Regions from separate parts of the Aliihoeflea sp. PC F10.4 genome, predicted to be linked through region 2. Evidence: riboswitches for the same ligand, from Rfam matches in the RefSeq annotation. Region 2 holds a riboswitch; the other holds the start of a gene.
What was found. Region 2 has a riboswitch for thiamine pyrophosphate ahead of thiC (phosphomethylpyrimidine synthase ThiC). Riboswitches for the same ligand answer to the same signal wherever they lie in the genome.
Positions count from the first base shown of each region.

Region 1: another riboswitch for thiamine pyrophosphate. It lies ahead of thiB (thiamine ABC transporter substrate binding subunit); the one in region 2 lies ahead of thiC (phosphomethylpyrimidine synthase ThiC).

Region 1 covers NZ_JBTSWH010000001.1:4,156,795-4,166,039, forward strand. Annotated here, with positions in the region: gene ACX82Z_RS20925 (M48 family metalloprotease) at 1-583, opposite strand, end outside; gene thiQ (thiamine ABC transporter ATP-binding protein) at 806-1,528, opposite strand; gene thiP (thiamine/thiamine pyrophosphate ABC transporter permease) at 1,525-3,144, opposite strand; gene thiB (thiamine ABC transporter substrate binding subunit) at 3,120-4,124, opposite strand; TPP riboswitch at 4,158-4,260, opposite strand; gene ACX82Z_RS20945 (vWA domain-containing protein) at 4,367-5,557, shown strand; gene ACX82Z_RS20950 (MgtC/SapB family protein) at 5,650-6,153, shown strand; gene ACX82Z_RS20955 (hypothetical protein) at 6,186-6,308, shown strand; gene leuC (3-isopropylmalate dehydratase large subunit) at 6,373-7,782, shown strand; gene ACX82Z_RS20965 (GGDEF domain-containing protein) at 8,004-9,206, shown strand; gene ACX82Z_RS20970 (COG3904 family protein) at 9,175-9,245, opposite strand, start outside.
Region 2 covers NZ_JBTSWH010000001.1:2,406,666-2,415,910, forward strand. Annotated here, with positions in the region: gene ACX82Z_RS12260 (thiazole synthase) at 1-342, opposite strand, end outside; gene thiS (sulfur carrier protein ThiS) at 345-545, opposite strand; gene thiO (glycine oxidase ThiO) at 542-1,504, opposite strand; gene thiC (phosphomethylpyrimidine synthase ThiC) at 1,504-3,318, opposite strand; TPP riboswitch at 3,407-3,525, opposite strand; gene ACX82Z_RS12280 (NmrA family NAD(P)-binding protein) at 3,611-4,495, opposite strand; gene ACX82Z_RS12285 (LysR family transcriptional regulator) at 4,582-5,535, shown strand; gene ACX82Z_RS12290 (helix-turn-helix domain-containing protein) at 5,513-6,304, opposite strand; gene ACX82Z_RS12295 (ABC transporter substrate-binding protein) at 6,409-7,986, shown strand; gene ACX82Z_RS12300 (CocE/NonD family hydrolase) at 8,069-9,245, shown strand, end outside.

The DNA.
Region 1 (9,245 bases), 1.8 Mb from region 2:
TCGCATCGGCTTCCAGTTCCTGATTGCGCGAGAACTGGGCCAGACGCAATTTGCCCCGGATGAGCGCAACCTGCCCGCCAGAACCGCCGCCCAGGACATCGGAGACGACGCGCGAAGCGAGCACCTCCTCGGCCTCACGCTGCTGGCGCGCAATGCCGTGATTGGCGGTGACATGCGCCATTTCGTGCGCGACGACAGCGGCGACTTCTGCCGAATCGTTGGCGAGCGCCAGAAGCCCGCGCGTCACATAGAGGAAGCCGCCCGGCAGCGCGAAGGCGTTGATGTTGGGAGAGTTCAGAATCGTGATCTGGTAGGTCTGGTTCGGATTGTCCGGATCGAGCGTCAACGAGCCGATGATGCGCGCGATCGACCGTTCGAGCTTCGGATCGGAATATTCGCCGCCATAGGTCGCAAGGATGCGCGGATGCTGTTCACGCGCGATCGCTGCCATGCGGTCGTCGCGTGTGACCGAATCGACCGTAACCGGATTTGCGGACGGACGAAATGCGTCCTCGGACAGGGATGCGCTGTCGAAAGCCTGACAGGAGGTGAGCGCGCTCGCCAGAAGGAGCGCGATCGCCAGCCGCCCGTAGCCTTTCGGCCCGGCGCGACGGTTGCGGTCAATCTCGATCGGTTCTGCGGCCAGTTCGGCCTCCCCACGTTACGACATATGGTCGCGTTCAAGGTTGCGGGATTTCCCGCACACACCAGAATCCTTATCGAAAGACAAGTGCCCCTCTTCGCTCACGATGCTCTGTGCATCGCGAATGTGGTCTTAACCGGGCAATTGCGCGGTTCGTTTCCGTCAAACAAAAGGCGAACGTCCGACATAGTTCGCGAACGCGGCGGGCGCGTCCGGCCCGTAGAACGATTCGACCGGCCCATCGGCGGCGACGCGGCCGTTTTCGAGGAAGATGATTCGGTCGGCCAATGCGCGGGCATCCTCCGGCGCATGGGTGACGAAGACGATCGTCATGCCGGAACGTGCGTGCAGCTTGCGGACGAGTTCGATCATTTCGCTGCGAAGCGCGGGACCGAGCGAAGCGAAGGGTTCGTCGAGAAGCAGCAGCGGATGGCGACGCACGAGTGCGCGGGCGAGCGCGGTGCGTTGACGCTCGCCGCCGGACAGGGCGTCTGGCCGTCGATCCTCCTTGCCGGCGAGGCCGACATCGGCAAGCGCTTGAGCGATATCGGCGCGGTCCGCTTCTGTCAGCCGCAGCGCGGGCGAACGGCCAAGCCCGACATTGTCTGCGACGGTGAGGTGGTGAAAGAGATTGTTCTCCTGAAAGACCATCGAGACGGGGCGTTTGGCCGGGTCGATCCGCGTCACATCCTGCCCGCCGATGCGGATCGTACCGTCCTGCGGTTCCTCGAAACCGGCAACGAGATGCAGAAGCGTCGACTTGCCCGAGCCGCTCGCGCCTAAAAGTCCGACGATCTCGCCGGCCGGAACGGAAAAATCGAACGCCATTTCGCTGCCGCCCGGATAGGCGAAGCGGATATCGTGAAGTTCGAGTGCGTTCGTCATCTTTGCCTGCGTCCCGCACATTCGGAAGCCAGCATCAGTATCAGCGTCAGGAGGGCTAAGAAAAGCGCGATGCCGGCCGCGTCCTCGGTGCGGTATGCGCCCATGCGCGACAGAAGAAGATAGGGCAGTGTCTGCACGGCATCCGACCCGAAAAGGGCGATGACGCCGAGATCGCCGAGCGACAGGGCCATCGCGAAGGCGAAGGCGGTAAAGAGCGGACGGCGCAAAAGCGGCCAGTCGACGAGGCGTGCGCGATCGAAAGCGCTCATGCCGAGCGAGGCGGCGAGCCGGTCGTAGCGTGCGGCTGCCGCGTCATGTGCCGGACGCAGGATGCGCAGCGCGAAGGGCAGCGCCATTACGGTATTAACCGCGACGACCATCGGCGCGGCGTAGAGGAGAACGTTGCCGGTGTTGCGCAGAAGGATGAACCAGCCAGCGCCGACGACGATGGGCGGGATGACGAGCACGAAGCCTGCGCCCGTATCCATCGCACGTTCCAGAAGGCCGGGCCGGCGACCTGCGCGGCGAATTTCCAGCCGCTGACGGGCGCGCACGAGGCAGAGCGAAAGCACGAGCGTGAAGCAGGCCGCGAATGCTGCAAGGCGCAGGCTGGTCAAGGTCGCGGCATGGACAGCCGGATCGGCAGCGAGCCGAAGAAGATCGGCGCGCAGGCCGGAAATGATCACGGTCGCCATCGGGGCTGCGACGAAGACGATTGCGGCGAGGATGGGCACGGCATCCGCGATCTTGCCGGACCACGCGCGCGAGCGCGGTCGACGCGCGGTCATGCCGATGGCCGTATCGGGCGCAAGGTCCGCTCCGATGCGCTTTAGCGCGACGACTATGGCGAGGGTCAGCGCGATCTGCACCGCGACGAGCGCGACGGCGCGGGCTGGCGCGAAGTCGAAGCGCAACGCCTGATAGATCGCGACTTCGAGCGTTGTAGCGCGCGGGCCGCCGCCAAGGATCAGGACGATGGTGAAGGAGGTCACGCACAACATGAAGACGAGGCCGGCGACGCCCGGCAACGCGGCGCGCAGGACCGGCCATTCGACGATGCGAAACGTCGCCCAGGACCCGAGGCCGAGCTGGCTCGCCAGCCGCCAGCGGTCGTTCGGTACCGTGTCGAGGGCAGCGAGCAAAAGCCGGGTCGCGAGCGGTAGGTTGAAGAAGGCGTGCGCGACGAGAATACCCGACAGGCCGTAAATTCCCTGCCAGCGCGCGCCGGTGAGCGACGTCAGTGTCTCGGCAAGAAGCCCCGCACGGCCGAGCAGCGCCAGCACACCGAGCGCGGCGACGATGGCCGGCAAAGCGAGCGGCACCGCGAAAAGGGCGAGCAGCAGACGGCGGCCGGAGAAATCGGGCCGGCGCGATAATGCGCGCGCAACGAGGATCGCAGGCAGGACCGAGACCGCGGTGGAAAGGATCGCCTGCCAGAGCGTGAAGCGTGCGACACGCAGTAGATAGGGATCGAATGCGGACAGCGCGCCCGACGGGTCCCGCGCACCCTCGATTATCAGCCCGACAAACGCACCGCCGACGATGAGGGCAAGCGCAGCGAGTGCAATGGTGCCCGCCGCGACCGCGCCTCTCAGCGGCTCATGACGGAGAGCCATTCATCGATCCAGGCGCTGCGGTTTTCCGCGATTTCCTCAGCCGGCAATTGCAGTGCGTCTTCCGGCGCGACGGCGTCTTCGAAAACGGGATTGAGCGGTTCGGAGGTGGGGCCGGCCGGGAACATCCAGTTGTGCTCGGGAATCGCGTCCTGAAAGCCGGGGCCGGTCATGAATTCGAGGAACTGCGCGGTCAGCGGATTTTGCGCGCCGCCCACCGTCGCGGCTGCAACCTCGACCTGAAGATAATGCCCTTCTTCAAAGATCGCCGCCTGATAGCGGTTCGTGCGCTCGGATATCTGATGATAGGCGGGCGATGTCGTATAGGACAGAACCATCGGTGCCTCGCCGGAGGTGAACAGTCCGTAGGCCTCGCTCCAGCCCGGCGTGACTGTCAGAACGCGTTCCGACAATTTCTCCCACGCTTCCTGCGATTCGTCGCCATAGATCGCCTTGACCCAGAGGAGCAGGCCAAGACCGGGCGTCGAGGTGCGCGGGTCCTGAATGACGATCTTCGTTTCCGGGTCGCCGTCCAGCAGTTCTGCGAAGCTTGCTGGCGGAGTGTCGATCACCTCGGAATCGTAGACGAAGGCGAAATATCCGTAGTCGAACGGCACGAAGATGTCGTCGTTCCAGCCATGCGGTACGGTGACGGTCTCCAGCGAGATGCCGTGCGGGGCAAAAAGGCCGCTTTCCTGCGCCTCGAAGGTCAGATTGGTGTCGAGGCCGAGCACGATATCGGCATCGGTGTTTTCGCCTTCGAGCTTCAGGCGGTTCAGGAGTGCGACCCCGTCGGCGGCTGCGACGAAATTCAGCGTGCAGCCGCATTCGGCCTCGAACGCCTGCTTGACGAGCGGGCCCGGCCCCCATTCTGCTGTGAAGCTGTCATAGGTGTAGACGGTCAGCGTTTCCTGCGCGGCAGCCGGCAGGGCGGCAGCGGATGCAAAAAGCGCGGTTGCGACTATACGGGACGAGATCATCATTGCCTCCTTTTACGTGTTGAAGGACAGGCGCCGGATGATTTTGCGTCTAATCCCTCCGCCGGTATGAGCCGGATCAGGTTCAGCGGGTTGGCGATGCCTCTCAGCCGCGACGGACGCGGCACCCCGTTAGATGGCAAAGACATAGAATGGGCCGCCAGACGTGGCAAGAGCTCCTTTATGAAGCATCGGATTTGTCCCAAAACCGGTTTCCACTTTTCAGGTTCTTGCTTTAGCCTGCGATGATGTTCATTCCGTTCTTCCTCGAACTGAAAGCCGCGCGCGTTCCCGTTTCCCTGCGCGAATATCTGACGCTGCTCGAAGGCATGGATGCACGCCTCGTCGAATACGATGTAGAGGGCTTCTACTATCTGTCGCGCGCAGCGCTGGTGAAGGATGAGCGGCACATCGACCGGTTCGATCAGGTGTTCGGGCACGTCTTCAAGGGCGTGGAGGCGGTGTTTGGCGAAGGGGCCATCGATGCGCGCAATTTGCCCGACGAATGGCTGCGCCGGCTTGCCGAAAAGCATCTGACAGACGAGGAAAAGAAGCTCGTCGAGGCGCTCGGCGGGTTCGAAAAGCTGATGGAGACGTTGAAACAGCGTCTGCAGGAGCAGAAAGGCCGCCACCAGAGCGGTTCGAAATGGATCGGCACGGCGGGCACGTCGCCCTTCGGCGCTTATGGCTACAATCCCGACGGCGTCAGGATCGGCCAGCACGAAAGCCGGCATCGGCGCGCGGTGAAGGTGTGGGACAAGCGCGAGTTCAAGAACTTCGACGATTCCGTCGAGCTTGGTACGCGCAACATCAAGGTTGCGCTGAAGCGCCTGCGGCGCTGGGTGCGAGAGGGCGCCGACGAGGAGTTCGATCTTTCCGGCACGATCCGCTCGACCGCCGAGCATGGCTATCTCGACGTCCAGACACGGCCGGAGCGGCGCAACGCGGTCAAGCTCCTGATGTTCTTCGACGTCGGTGGGTCGATGGATGACCATATCAAGGTGGTTGAGGAACTGTTTTCGGCCGTGCGCGGCGAATTCAAGCACATGGAATATTTCTACTTCCACAACTGCCTTTACGAGGGCGTTTGGAAGGACAATCGTCGACGTCACTCCGAAGTGATGCGTACCTTCGATGTGCTTCACAAATATGGGCCGGACTACAAGGCGATCTTCGTTGGCGACGCCTCCATGAGCCCTTATGAGATCGCATATCCGGGCGGTGCGGTGGAACACTGGAACGAGGAAGCCGGCATCGTTTGGCTGCAACGCGCGCTCGCGCAATGGCCGAAGGCGGTTTGGCTCAACCCGGTGCGCGAGAAACATTGGTCCTATACGCATTCGATCCAGATGATCCGGGAGATCGTCGGCGAGCGCATGTACCCGCTCACCCTCAACGGGCTGGAGCGGGCGACACGGGAACTGTCGCGTAGTCGGTGAATGCTTCGCCGGCATAAATTTTAGCAGTCGGTGAACGAATGCGGCGGAGCGGCGTTGCTGGGAAACGCAACTTTCCTGCCGGTGCCACCTTCATGGACGACATCCTCCTTGACTTCGGCCATCCCACCCATCTGCCGTTCGGCGTTATCGTGGCGCGACTTCTGGCGGCAGCGCTGTTCGGCGCTATGATCGGCTTCGAGCGCGAATGGCGCTCACATCCGGCGGGCCTTCGAACGCATATGCTGGTGGCGCTCGCCTCGGCCGCCTTTGCGATCCTCGGCATCGAGATTGTCCATTCCAACCAGTTCGAGGCCGACGCCTCGCGCCTCGATCCGTTGCGCTTGATCGAAGCGGTCACGGCCGGCGTTGCCTTTCTGGCGGCCGGTTCCATTATCTTTGCTCAAGGCAAGGTCAAAGGACTGACGACGGGTGCGGGCCTGTGGTTGGCGGGGGCTATCGGGCTCGCCTCCGGGCTGGGGTTCTGGCAGGTCGGCGCATTCGCGACGTTGCTGGCGATCATCATCCTGGGCCTGATGCACGCTTTGGAAAAGCGGCTTGGCCGCGTCGACGGTCAGGACGGCCCGCCGGACGATTGAAGCTACCTGAAAAGGCTGGTATTGAAGCGGTGATGGAAAAGCTCTTCGGAAAACCCGGCTACAGGCGGTTCACGCTGCAGGACAGGAAGCGCCTGCCCGCGCGGTTCTATGCCCGCGTGTCCGGCGCAATCTCGACGCGCGCGCCCGGCGCGTAATTCCGCTTTTCATGCGGCCGATCATGGCCGCCTTCGCCAGTTTCCAAATTACGGAATACAAGCCATGAGCGCACCGCGCACCCTTTATGACAAGATTTTCGACGACCATGTGGTCGACCGTCAGGCCGACGGCACCTGCCTTCTTTATATCGACCGCCACCTCGTCCATGAAGTGACCAGCCCGCAGGCCTTCGAGGGACTGCGCATGGCCGGCCGCAAGGTGCGCCATCCCGAGCGCACGCTCGCCGTCGTCGATCATAACGTGCCAACCTCGCCCGACCGCAAGGACGGTATCAAGAACGAGGAAAGCCGCATCCAGGTCGAGGCGCTGGCGAAGAACGCGGCCGATTTCGGCATCGACTACTATAACGAGGTCGATATCCGGCAGGGCATCGTCCACATCATCGGGCCGGAACAGGGCTTCACCCTGCCGGGCATGACGATCGTGTGCGGCGACAGCCACACTTCCACGCATGGCGCGTTCGGCGCGCTCGCGCACGGTATAGGCACGTCCGAGGTCGAGCATGTGCTCGCCACGCAGACGCTGATTCAGAAAAAGGCGAAGAACATGCTGGTGCGCGTCGACGGGCAGTTGCCCGCAGGCGTCACCGCAAAGGACATCATCCTTGCCATCATCGGCGAGATCGGCACGGCCGGCGGCACCGGCTACGTCATCGAATATGCGGGCGAAGCGATCCGCGCGCTTTCGATGGAAGGCCGCATGACGATCTGCAACATGAGCATCGAAGGTGGGGCTCGGGCGGGCCTGATCGCGCCCGACGAGACGACCTTCGCCTATGTGAAGGACAAGCCGCGTGCGCCGAAAGGCAAGGCCTGGGATATGGCCCTGGACTACTGGAAGACGCTGACCTCCGACGAGGGCGCGCATTACGATAAGGTCGTGGTGCTCGATGCGGCGAACCTACCGCCGATCGTCTCGTGGGGATCGTCGCCCGAAGACGTCATCTCGGTCGGCGGCGTCGTGCCGGACCCGGCCGCAATCAAGGAAGAGACCAAGCGCATCTCCAAGCAGCGCGCGCTCGACTATATGGGCCTCACGCCGGGGACGAAGATCACCGATATCTCCATCGACCGGGTATTCATCGGCTCATGCACAAATGGCCGCATCGAAGATCTGCGTGCGGCAGCGAAGGTGATCGAAGGCAGGACGGTCGCGTCCAGCGTCGACGCCATGGTCGTGCCCGGTTCCGGCCTCGTAAAGAAGCAGGCCGAGGAGGAAGGTCTCGACAAGATTTTCAAGGCTGCCGGCTTCGACTGGCGCGAGCCGGGCTGCTCCATGTGTCTTGCAATGAACGACGACCGGCTGAAGCCGCAGGAGCGCTGTGCCTCGACCTCGAACCGCAATTTCGAGGGGCGGCAGGGCTTCAAGGGTCGCACGCATCTCGTCTCGCCCGCGATGGCGGCGGCGGCGGCGATCGCGGGCCATTTCGTGGATATCCGCGACTGGCATTGATCGCCGACTGGCGCATGCCGGATTAACGTTAAGGTGCTGCGGCTTTTGCTTGCAGCGCCTTTGCAATTCGCTAACCATAAGCATCGAAGATCGGGACTGCGGCGGCGGCTCCCATCTTGTTTATTTGCGTTGTTCCTGTCGCCTGATCGTATCATTGCCGCGAGTATCGGCGGTGGATCGTTCGGCAGGCAACGGCCCGATATGTCGTACGAGGTTGACCATTGGGTGCGGAATTTCTTCTGGCGGCCAATTTCGCGATCGCCTGCCTTCTGGCTGCAGCGTTTCTGGCGATTGCGATCTATGATGACCAGCGGTTATCGGCCCGCTGGTTCGCGCTCGGCTATGCGCTGGGCGCGGCATTCTTCGGCGTCGAACTTTTCACGCCGCTCGCCCATGGCGGGCTGATCGCCGAGAGCTTGGGCTATGTGGCGTTTCTGGCTGCGCTCGTTGCGTTCAATACCGGCGTTTCGCGCTTCTACGACGTGCGCCAGCCGGTCAGGCTGATCGCCGTCGTGCTCGTTATCGGGCTGGCGGCGAAGATCTTCAGCGACGGCATGCCGCGTGAATCCGTCGTGCGCATGATGATCTATCAGGCGCCCTATTTCATCTTGCAGTCGATCGGCGCACTGCTCGTCGTGCGCTCGCGCCACTGCCACCGCCTCGACTACGTTCTGGCGGGTCTCCTGGGGCTGACGGCGCTTCACTATCTCGCCAAGCCCTTCCTCGCTCAGGTGACCGGCGGGCCGGGTGCGACGCCGGCGGATTACACATCCACTCTCTATGCGCAGATCGGTCAGTCGGCCGCGGCGGTCCTCGCCGTCAGCGTGGCTCTGACGCTGTTCGTCATCCTCGTGCGCAATCTTCTTGCCGCGCTGACGCAGCAGTCGGAAACGGACATGCTGTCGCAAACGCTCAACCGGCGCGGCTTCGAGCGCCATCTCGAGCTTTACGGGCGCACCGGCGGTCAACCACTGTCGCTCGTCGTTGCCGACCTCGACCATTTCAAAACCGTGAACGACACCTATGGGCACGGCGTCGGTGACGCTGTGATCGTCGCCTTCTCTCGCACATTGCGCGAGGCGACGAAAGATTCGCATTTCGTCGGCCGGATCGGCGGCGAGGAATTCGCGGTGCTTTTGCCGGGCTATACTGTGTCCGCCGCACGGCTTTTCGCGGAGGATGTGCGCCTGCGCATGCAGCATCTCGCCATCGAAGGGCTGCGGGAGGACGAGCGCGTGACGGCGAGTTTCGGCGTGGCCGAACGGTCGCATGGCGAGCCGGCCGTCAGCCTGCACAAAAGAGCGGACGCCGCGCTTTACGCGGCCAAGGATGGCGGGCGCGATTGCGTGCGGGCCGCGCTGCCGCTCACCGTCAAGGGCGGCGGCGGACAGGTCACCGCATCGCGAGCGGGCCAGTCGTCGTAACAAGCCCGTATTCGGCCATTTCCTGCTGCGACAGGTAAT
Region 2 (9,245 bases):
GACCAGCCCGAACACATCGGGCTGGAGCGTGTCGTGGTGGCCGATCACTTCGAGCTTGATCCAGTTGGTCTGGAAAATCTCGCGGGCCATCTGCGCCGTGGTGACGGCCTCGCGCGCGCTGTGGCAACCGGCCGTGTTCGGAAGGACCCGCACGCCCAGCTTGGCGATCATCTCGAGGAAGGCTCCGCCCGCCCGGCCGCCCGCGCTTTCGCGGCGCAGCGAAACGGTGACGATTTCGGTTCGAGCCGTACGCACGGCATCCGCCAGCACCTTGGGTGATGGATAGCGCGCGGTGCCCAAAAGCATGCGGGATGTGACGTTAACGCCGTAAAGATCGAGCATTTTCAGCCTCCCTGCATCGGCGAAAGGATTTCTACCCGGTCGCCATTATTGAGCGTACAGCCACTGCGATCCGGCTTGCGCACGATCTCGCCATTGACCGCCGTCGCGATCCAGTTTCCTTCGTAATCGAGCAGTGACAGGAGCGCGTCGAGCGTCGCGGCTTCGACCGCCCGTTCCTCCCCGTTGACGATGATCTTTCTCATGCGGGCACCCTTTCCAGAAGCGACACGGCCTCACGCGCCATCGCTGGCGCGAGCAGAAAGCCGTGACGGTAAAAACCGTTGACGTGGACCGCATCGCCGATGCGCACGACGCGCGGCACATTGTCGTCGAAGGCGGGGCGTACGCCCGCGCTGGTCTCCACCACCCGCGCTTCACCGAATGCGGGATGAAGCGCGTAGGCGGCGTTCAAAAGTTCCATCAGCGAGCGTGCCGAGACTGGCCCACCCTCATTCGCCTCGACCATCGTCGCACCGACCATGAAACGCCCGCCCGCCCGCGGCACGACATAGAGCGGATGACGCGGATGCAGGAGCCGAACGGGGCGCGACAGCGCTATCTCGTCCGTTTCCAGATAAAGCATTTCGCCGCGCACGCCGCGCAGCCCCGGGAGTGCACCGATCGCTGCCGCACCCGTGCAGTCGAACACAGCGTTGAAATTCTCCGCTGATGAAGACGCGCCGAAACGGAACCGCACGCCATCGCCCGCCAGCCGTTCATGAAGCGCACCGAGCGCAGCGCGCGGGTCGAGATGCGCCTCCTCGGAGAAGAACAGCGCCGTGCGGAACCGTCCCGCCAGCGCAGGTTCGAGTTCGGCGATAGCGTCTTCGCCGAGCCATTCGTGGCCTGTCGTGCGCTCGGCGAAGCGTTTCAATTCGCCCGTATCGCGCGGCGGCGCGACGACAAGCGTGCCTTTACGGCGCACATGGCCGGGCAGCGCTGCCTCCCACCAGTCAGCGGCGGCGCGGCCAAGCCGCGTGACGATCTCGGGTGCGCTTTCCCCTTCGCAGAACGGCGCAAGCATGCCGCCGGCAAGCCCCGATGCGCCCGCGCCGACCACGCCTGCACGATCGAAGATTTCGACAGAATGGCCTTGCCGGCGAAGCTCAAACGCGACGGCGAGACCGGCCACGCCCGCGCCCCTGACGAGCACCCGCACCATCACTCTCCCGCCTGACGCGCTTCCACCGGCATGTAGAGGTCGCCGCCCTCGCGGTATTTCTGCGCCATGTCCGCCATCCCGGCTTCCGCGCGCGCGGCGTCGCGGATGTCGTGGCTGATCTTCATGGAGCAGAATTTCGGCCCGCACATCGAACAGAAATGCGCGACTTTGTGCGCCTCCTTCGGCAATGTCTCGTCATGGAAGCTGCGCGCCGTATCGGGATCGAGCGAGAGGTTGAACTGGTCCTCCCAGCGAAACTCGAAGCGCGCGCGGGAAAGCGCGTCGTCGCGGATTTTCGCCGCCGGATGCCCTTTGGCGAGATCGGCAGCATGGGCGGCGATCTTATAGGTGATGACACCGGTCTTCACGTCGTCGCGGTCGGGCAGTCCCAGATGCTCTTTGGGCGTGACGTAGCAAAGCATCGCCGTGCCGAACCAGCCGATCATGGCCGCGCCGATGCCGGAGGTAATGTGATCGTAACCCGGCGCGATGTCGGTCGTCAGCGGCCCGAGCGTATAGAACGGGGCCTCGCCGCAGACCTCCAATTGCTTGTCCATGTTTTCCTTGATCTTGTGCATCGGCACATGGCCGGGGCCTTCGATCATCACCTGACAATCGTGCTTCCAGGCGATCTGCGTCAGTTCGCCCAGTGTCTCCAGTTCGGCGAATTGCGCGGCGTCGTTCGCATCGGCGATGGAGCCGGGACGCAACCCGTCGCCGAGCGAGAACGACACGTCGTAAGCCCGCGCTATTTCGCAGATTTCCTCGAAATGCTCGTAGAGAAAGCTCTCGCGATGATGGTGCAGGCACCACTTCGCCATGATCGAGCCGCCGCGCGACACGATCCCGGTGACGCGGTCGACCGTGAGCGGGATATGCGCCAGCCGCACGCCGGCATGGATCGTGAAATAGTCGACGCCTTGCTCGGCCTGCTCGATCAGCGTGTCGCGGAACACGTCCCAGTTCAGGTCTTCCGCCACGCCGCCGACCTTTTCGAGCGCCTGATAGATCGGCACCGTGCCGATCGGCACCGGTGCGTTGCGGATGATCCAGTCGCGGATATTGTGGATGTTGCGCCCCGTCGACAGGTCCATCACCGTATCCGCGCCCCAGCGGATCGCCCACACCATCTTCTCCACCTCTTCGGCCATGGAAGATGTGACGGCGGAATTGCCGATATTGGCGTTGATCTTGACGAGGAAATTGCGACCGATCGCCATCGGTTCGAGTTCGGGATGGTTGATGTTGGCCGGGATGATCGCGCGTCCCCGCGCCACCTCCTCGCGTACGAATTCCGGCGTCACGTAGTCGGGGATCGCTGCGCCGAAGCTTTCGCCGTCCCGCGTCATCTTCTCACGCATCGCCGCGCGGCCAAGATTTTCGCGAATGGCGACGAATTCCATTTCCGGTGTGACGATGCCCGCGCGTGCATAGGCGATCTGGCTGACAGCCTTTCCAGCTTTCGCACGCAGCGGGCGATGGCGAAGCGGAAATTCCGGCGTCAGGCGATCCTTCGACACGAACCCGTTGTCGGCCGGCTGGACATGGCGGCCCTCATAAGCCTCGACATCGCCGCGCGCGGTGATCCAGCCTTCGCGCAGGCGCGGCAATCCACGCTCGATCGCAATGTCACCCTCACCCGTATAGGGACCGGAGGAATCGTAAACCGTCACGGGTGGCTCGCCCGCGCTTGGATGCACCGAGATCTGACGCATGGGCACGCGAATATCGGGATGCAGAACGCCCGGTTTGAAAATCTTGGCGGAGGCCGGCAACGGGCCGGTCGTCACTTTCGGGGCGGAAATCGATGTCATGTCAGGCTCCTCGCTTGGCAGCAATGGAGACCCAGCTCTGACGGGATGGAGGAAGGACGCCTCGAAAAAGAAAAGTCGCGAACCGACCGGTAAGGCACCCGCACCGTCCCTACGCCAGTGTGAACTGGATCAGGTTCAACGGGTCACTGCGCTGCCTTCAGGCCAGCAGTATCTCAGCCCCTTGTCAGGACCCCCCTGGTGAAATCGCAGAATGGGCTTTCGACGCGGCCATTGTCAATGACCGCGTCGATGTCGTTTTCAACACCGTTTTGCTGGACGATCGGAAACCGCGCTATCGGTCCGCGCTCTCCCGCGCGTTTTCCACGATGCGCCTGACAGCCGTGACCAGCGGCGTCGTTCCGCGCCTGTCCTCGGTGCTGCCGCCTTCTCGCGCGACACGACCGCTCGCAAGCCCATCATACATGCCTGAAAGCGCCTCGGCGATCTCTGCCGGAACGCCGGCCTCGGCATAGACACCCGAACGCTCCGACGCGGGAACAAAGGTCGGCGCGACGTCGCGGCCGAGCACCGCGGCGAAAGCATCGGCGACGTTCCGGGCGCTCCATTCGTCCAGGCCGCCAAGCTCGATCACCCGTTTGCCCGTCCACGCCTCGCCCAGCAGCGCCGCCGCCGTACGGCCGACATCGATGGTGCTGACCATCGGCATTTTGAGATCGGGATCAAGAAAGGTCGGAAGAACGCTTTGGCCTAAAACGGCATCGACGACCTCGCCCCATGTCTCGACGTAATAGCCCGGCCGCAGGAAAGCGATGGCAGGGGCGACATCGGCAAGCAGGGTCTCGATCTGGTGCAAGGTGGAGATCACGCCCGTTCCCGATTCATGCTGCGCGCCGATCGAGGACAGGACGACTGCCTTCGGAAGACCGGTACGCTGCGCCCCTCGCGCCAGTGCCTTTCCGATCATATCGGCACGAAGATACGGATCGCCCGAAACGGGCGGCGGGTTGAGCAGGAATGCGCCGGTAGCGCCTTCGAGTGCAGCCGCGACGGCATCGGCATCTTCCATATCCGCAATCGCGACATCGGCGCCTCGCGCCCGCCAGGTTTCCGCCTGCTCCGCCCGGCGCAAGACGACGCGCACGGTTTTTCCGTCTGCCAGAAGTGCCCTTGCGACCTCGCCGCCGGCGCGGCCATTGGCTCCAAAGATAACGTCCATGATCCGATCTCCTGATGTTGTGTGATCATGGTCGAAAGGTAACTTGCACATTATCATGCTTGAAATGCATGTGTTATATAATCGTCATGCGTCAGGTGAATTTACGTGCGGTCGACCTCAATCTTCTGACAGTGCTCGAAGCGCTGCTGGACGAGCGGAACGTCACGCGCGCGGCTGTGCGCCTAGGCATGAGCCAGCCTGCTGTCAGCCGTGCCCTTGCGCGTTTGCGATCCCTGTTCGGCGATGCGCTGCTCGTCGACGGGACTGGCGGATATGTTTTGAGCGAGCGTGCCACGGAGATCGCGCCCCTCCTGCGGCAGACTCTCGCGGGCGTCGGTGACATGCTCGATGCGCCCGTCTTCGATCCCGCAACCGCAACGGGCCGCGTGCGCCTGTCGACGCCGGACCTTTACGCCGCCGTTATCGGTCCGCCGCTGCTCGGCCACCTTGGCCGTGAAGCGCCCGGGCTCGATCTCGACATCGTCGCGCCGGGACCGGACGTCATCCATGAACTCGAGGACGGCACGCTGGATGCGGTGATCGGCGTCATCGACGACGCGCCGGCCGGTATAAAGCGCCGGAGCCTGTTCGATGATGCCTATGTGACTGTGCTGCGCTCGGGACACCCGGCGGGCGAAGGTGCGTTGACGCTGCCGCGCTTTCTCGAACTCGATCACATCGCGATCAGCGTCACCGGTGTCGGATCGACTCCGATCGACGAGGTGCTGGCGGCGATGGGGCGAACGAGACGGGTCAAGGCGAGGGTTCCGAATTTTCTGGCAGCGGTCGAGATGGCGGCGCGCACCGATCTCGTGATGACCTTACCGAAAAGTCTCGCCCGCATGGCGGCGGGCATGGACCGTTTCGTCATGCGCGCGCCGCCGGCCGATCCCGGCCGTTTTACGCTGAGCATGCTGTGGCATGCCCGCCAGCATGGCTCGCCGCGCCATGTGTGGCTGCGAAATGCGATCGCTGCCGCCGCCGCTCAGGTGGATCGAGCGGGAGCGCGCTCGTCGGTCAATTTGCGTGCAGGACAGTGAGCGGATGCGGGCCTGACAGATAGCTCGTTACCGGTGACGGCAGCTCTGCCGAATTCGAGCGATAGATTCCGCATGTTTCGAGAAGCTTGCGCACATTTGTATGCGTGCCCTGAAAGCGCCAAATCATGCGCGATGCATAAGGCTGATTGTCGTTTCGCCACGAGACGCCCATCGTCAGGCCGCGAAGGTACAGCCGCTGATGCATCTCGAAGGGGAGCATGATGGTCTGGCCGAATGTCGGCGCCTCGCCTCTGGTTCGCTCGGTCACGAAAATGCGCCCGCGCCTGTAGGCGACGAGACCGTGATATCGCGATCGCTGCCGGATGCCGCTTTGTGCATCCTCGATCCGTTCAAGCGAGGTTATCACGACCTTGTCGTCCTGTTCGACCAGATGCGTGCAGGAGCACACGATCCGGTCCGGCCAGGAAAGCGAAACATGCCAAGTCTGGTAAAAGCCGAGATAGCGGCGAAGCTGATCGATATCGCCGGGAAAGCCATCTTCGAGTAGGGATTTCCGAACGGTGGGCGAACGCCGTTCGCTCATCGCCGCCCTGAAGCTTTCCGGGTCCAGATCGAAGCTGGCCGTGTCGAGGCCGAACGCCGCCGCGATCCTCAGTAAGTTGTTCGGCGACGGTCTCGACTGGCCGGATATGTAGCGATTGAACTGCTGACGATTGAAGCCGTGCTGCCGACAGACATGCGAAACTGACGGCATCGTCGCGCAGGCATAACGCAGGTTTTCCGCAAATGGTTCGGGATGGGCTGACATGGCGAGTAGCGTAAACCAGCGCAAACCAGCGTCAAGGCGCGAAATTGCCTTGGCCCGGCCTTTCGCCAGAATGATCGCGGCACTTTCAATCCGAGGATACAGACATGACGTTCGACCTGTCCAAGCGGCGCGCTCCCTTCAACCTTACCCGCCGCGGCTTTCTTCACGGCAGCGCTCTGGTCGGTATCGCGGCAACGTCCGGCCTGCTTGTCAGTGGAAAAGCACGCGCACAGGAGCCGAAGCGTGGTGGCACCCTACGGATGGGACTCGGCGGCGGGTCGACTGCCGACACGCTCGATCCGGCACTTGCAGCAGCCACTTTCGCATTCATTCTGTGCCATTGCTGGGGCGACACCCTGGTTGAATCGCACCCTGAAACGGGCGAAGCCCTGCCCTCGCTGGCTGAATCCTGGGACGTGTCCGAAGACGGCATAACCTGGACGTTCCAGATACGCCAAGGCGTCGAATTTCATGACGGCAAACCACTGACTGTCGAAGACGTCGTCGAGACGTTGCGCAGACACGCGGACGAAGCTTCGGAGTCCGGTGCGATCGGACTGCTCGGTGACATCGAACGGATCGAGGCGAATGGCGGTGAACTCGTCATCACGCTGACCGAGCCGAATGCCGACCTGCCGCTGGTCTTGACCGACTATCACCTGCAGATCCAGCCGAATGGCGGGCGCGACGATCCCGCCGCCGCCGTCGGCACCGGGCCGTTCAAACTGACGAACTTCACGCCGGGCGTTCGCGCCACTTTCGAGAAGAACGAGAACGACTGGCGTGACGATCGCGGCTTCGTCGATGCCGTCGAAATCACCGTCATGAACGACGCGACTGCGCGCAACAGCGCCATCAGCGCCGGTCAGGTCGATCTGATCAACACGGTTGCACCCAATACGGCCGCCTTCCTTGGACGCTCGCCGAACGTTGAAATCCTGCAAACATCCGGCAAGGGCTTTTATTCCTTCCTGATGCACTGCGACACCGCGCCGTTCGACAACAACGATCTGCGTCTCGCCCTGAAATACGCCATCGATCGCGAGGCGATCCTCAATCAGGTCGTCGGCGGCTTCGGCGTGATCGGCAATGATTATCCCGTCAACGAAAACTACGCGCTCGCCCCGACCGACATAGAACAACGCGTCTACGATCCCGAAAAGGCCGCGTTCCATTTCAAGCAATCCGGCCATGATGGACCGATCCTGCTGCGGACGGCCGAGGCGGCTTTCCCCGGCGCGGTCGATGCCGCACAGCTTTTCGAGCAAAGCGCGGCCGAGGCGGGCATCCCGATCCAGGTGCAGCGCGAGCCGGACGACGGTTACTGGTCGCAAGTCTGGAACGTCCAGCCATTCTGCGCCACTTACTGGGGCGGGCGTCCGACCCAGGATTCGCGCTACATGACCTCCTACGTCTCCAACGCGGAATGGAACGACACGCGCTTCAAGCGGCCGGAATTCGACGCGATGGTGAAACAGGCGCGCGCCGAGCTCGATGAAGATCGCCGTCGCGCGCTTTACCGCGACATGGCGCTTCTGATCCACAATGAGGGCGGCGCGATCATTCCCGTCTTCAATGATTATGTGAATGCGGCGAGCACACGTTTGCGCAACTACGTCCACGATATCGGCAACGATCTTTGCAACGGCCGCGTCGCCAGCGTGGTCTGGCTCGACGACTGACGAAGCGTTCCATTTCGACCGTGTACCCGCGCGAACCACTCGCGCGGCGCGTTCTGCCGCATAAAGATTTAAGGCCAGCAATATGACCAAGCGTAGTTTCACCGTCACCGAAAACGAGTGGATTCACCTGAAGGACGGAACGCGGCTAGCCGCGCGTATCTGGATGCCGGACGACGCGGCAAGCGATCCCGTGCCCGCTGTCCTTGAATTCCTGCCCTACCGCAAGCGGATCGGCACGGCGCCGCGCGACGAATCCACCTATCCGGGTTTCGCCGAAGCCGGCATCGCCGGCGTGCGCGTCGACATTCGCGGTTCGGGTGAATCCGACGGTGTTATCGACGGCGAGTATACGCCCCTCGAACTTGCCAACGCCGTCGAGATCATCGAATGGATCGCCGCACAGCCATGGTCGAACGGCAATGTCGGGATGATGGGAATTTCCTGGGGCGGGTTCAACTGCCTTCAGGTTGCCGCGCTGAAACCGCCGGCACTCAAGGCCGTCATATCGATCGCATCGACCGTCGATCGATACAATGACGACATTCACTACAAGAATGGCACGCAACTGTCGGCACAGCTTTCATGGGCCGGCACCATGCTCGCGTATCAGTCACGCTCGCCAGACCCCGAAATCGTCGGCGACCGCTGGAAGGAGATGTGGCTCGAACGCCTCGAAAACGAGCCGTTCTTCATGGACGAATGGCTTTCGCACCAGCGCCGCGATGATTTCTGGCGACACGGCTCCATCTGCGAAGATTTCGAGGCCTTTCCCGTACCAGCGCTGGTGATCGCCGGCTGGGCGGACGGCTATCGCAATACGCCGCTGAAGGCCGTCGAAGGCATGCCGGACAGGGCACGGGCGCTGATTGGCCCCTGGGTCCACAAATATCCGCATTTCGCTTATCCGAAGCCGCGCGCGGATTTCCACGGCGAGGCGATCGCGTGGTGGCGACGCTGGCTGAACGATGACGCGTCACTCAAGGCCGAGGACGACACGCCGCAGGTCCGTGCGTTCGTTCTTGACGGCCCTTGCCCCGGAGGCTGGCGGGAAAGCGATCCGGGCTACTGGATCGCGAAGGACAAATGGGAGGAGCCGGAGTTCCTTGAACTGGCGCTCGATGAAGGGGCCCGACTTTCGGAACGACCGCAGCACTCGGCCTCGGGACGCGTGCTTTTGCGTTCGCCGCTCGACACGGGAACGGCAGCCGGCGAGTGGTTCACCACCAGCCCCGACGCACAACTGGCCGGAGACCAGCGGA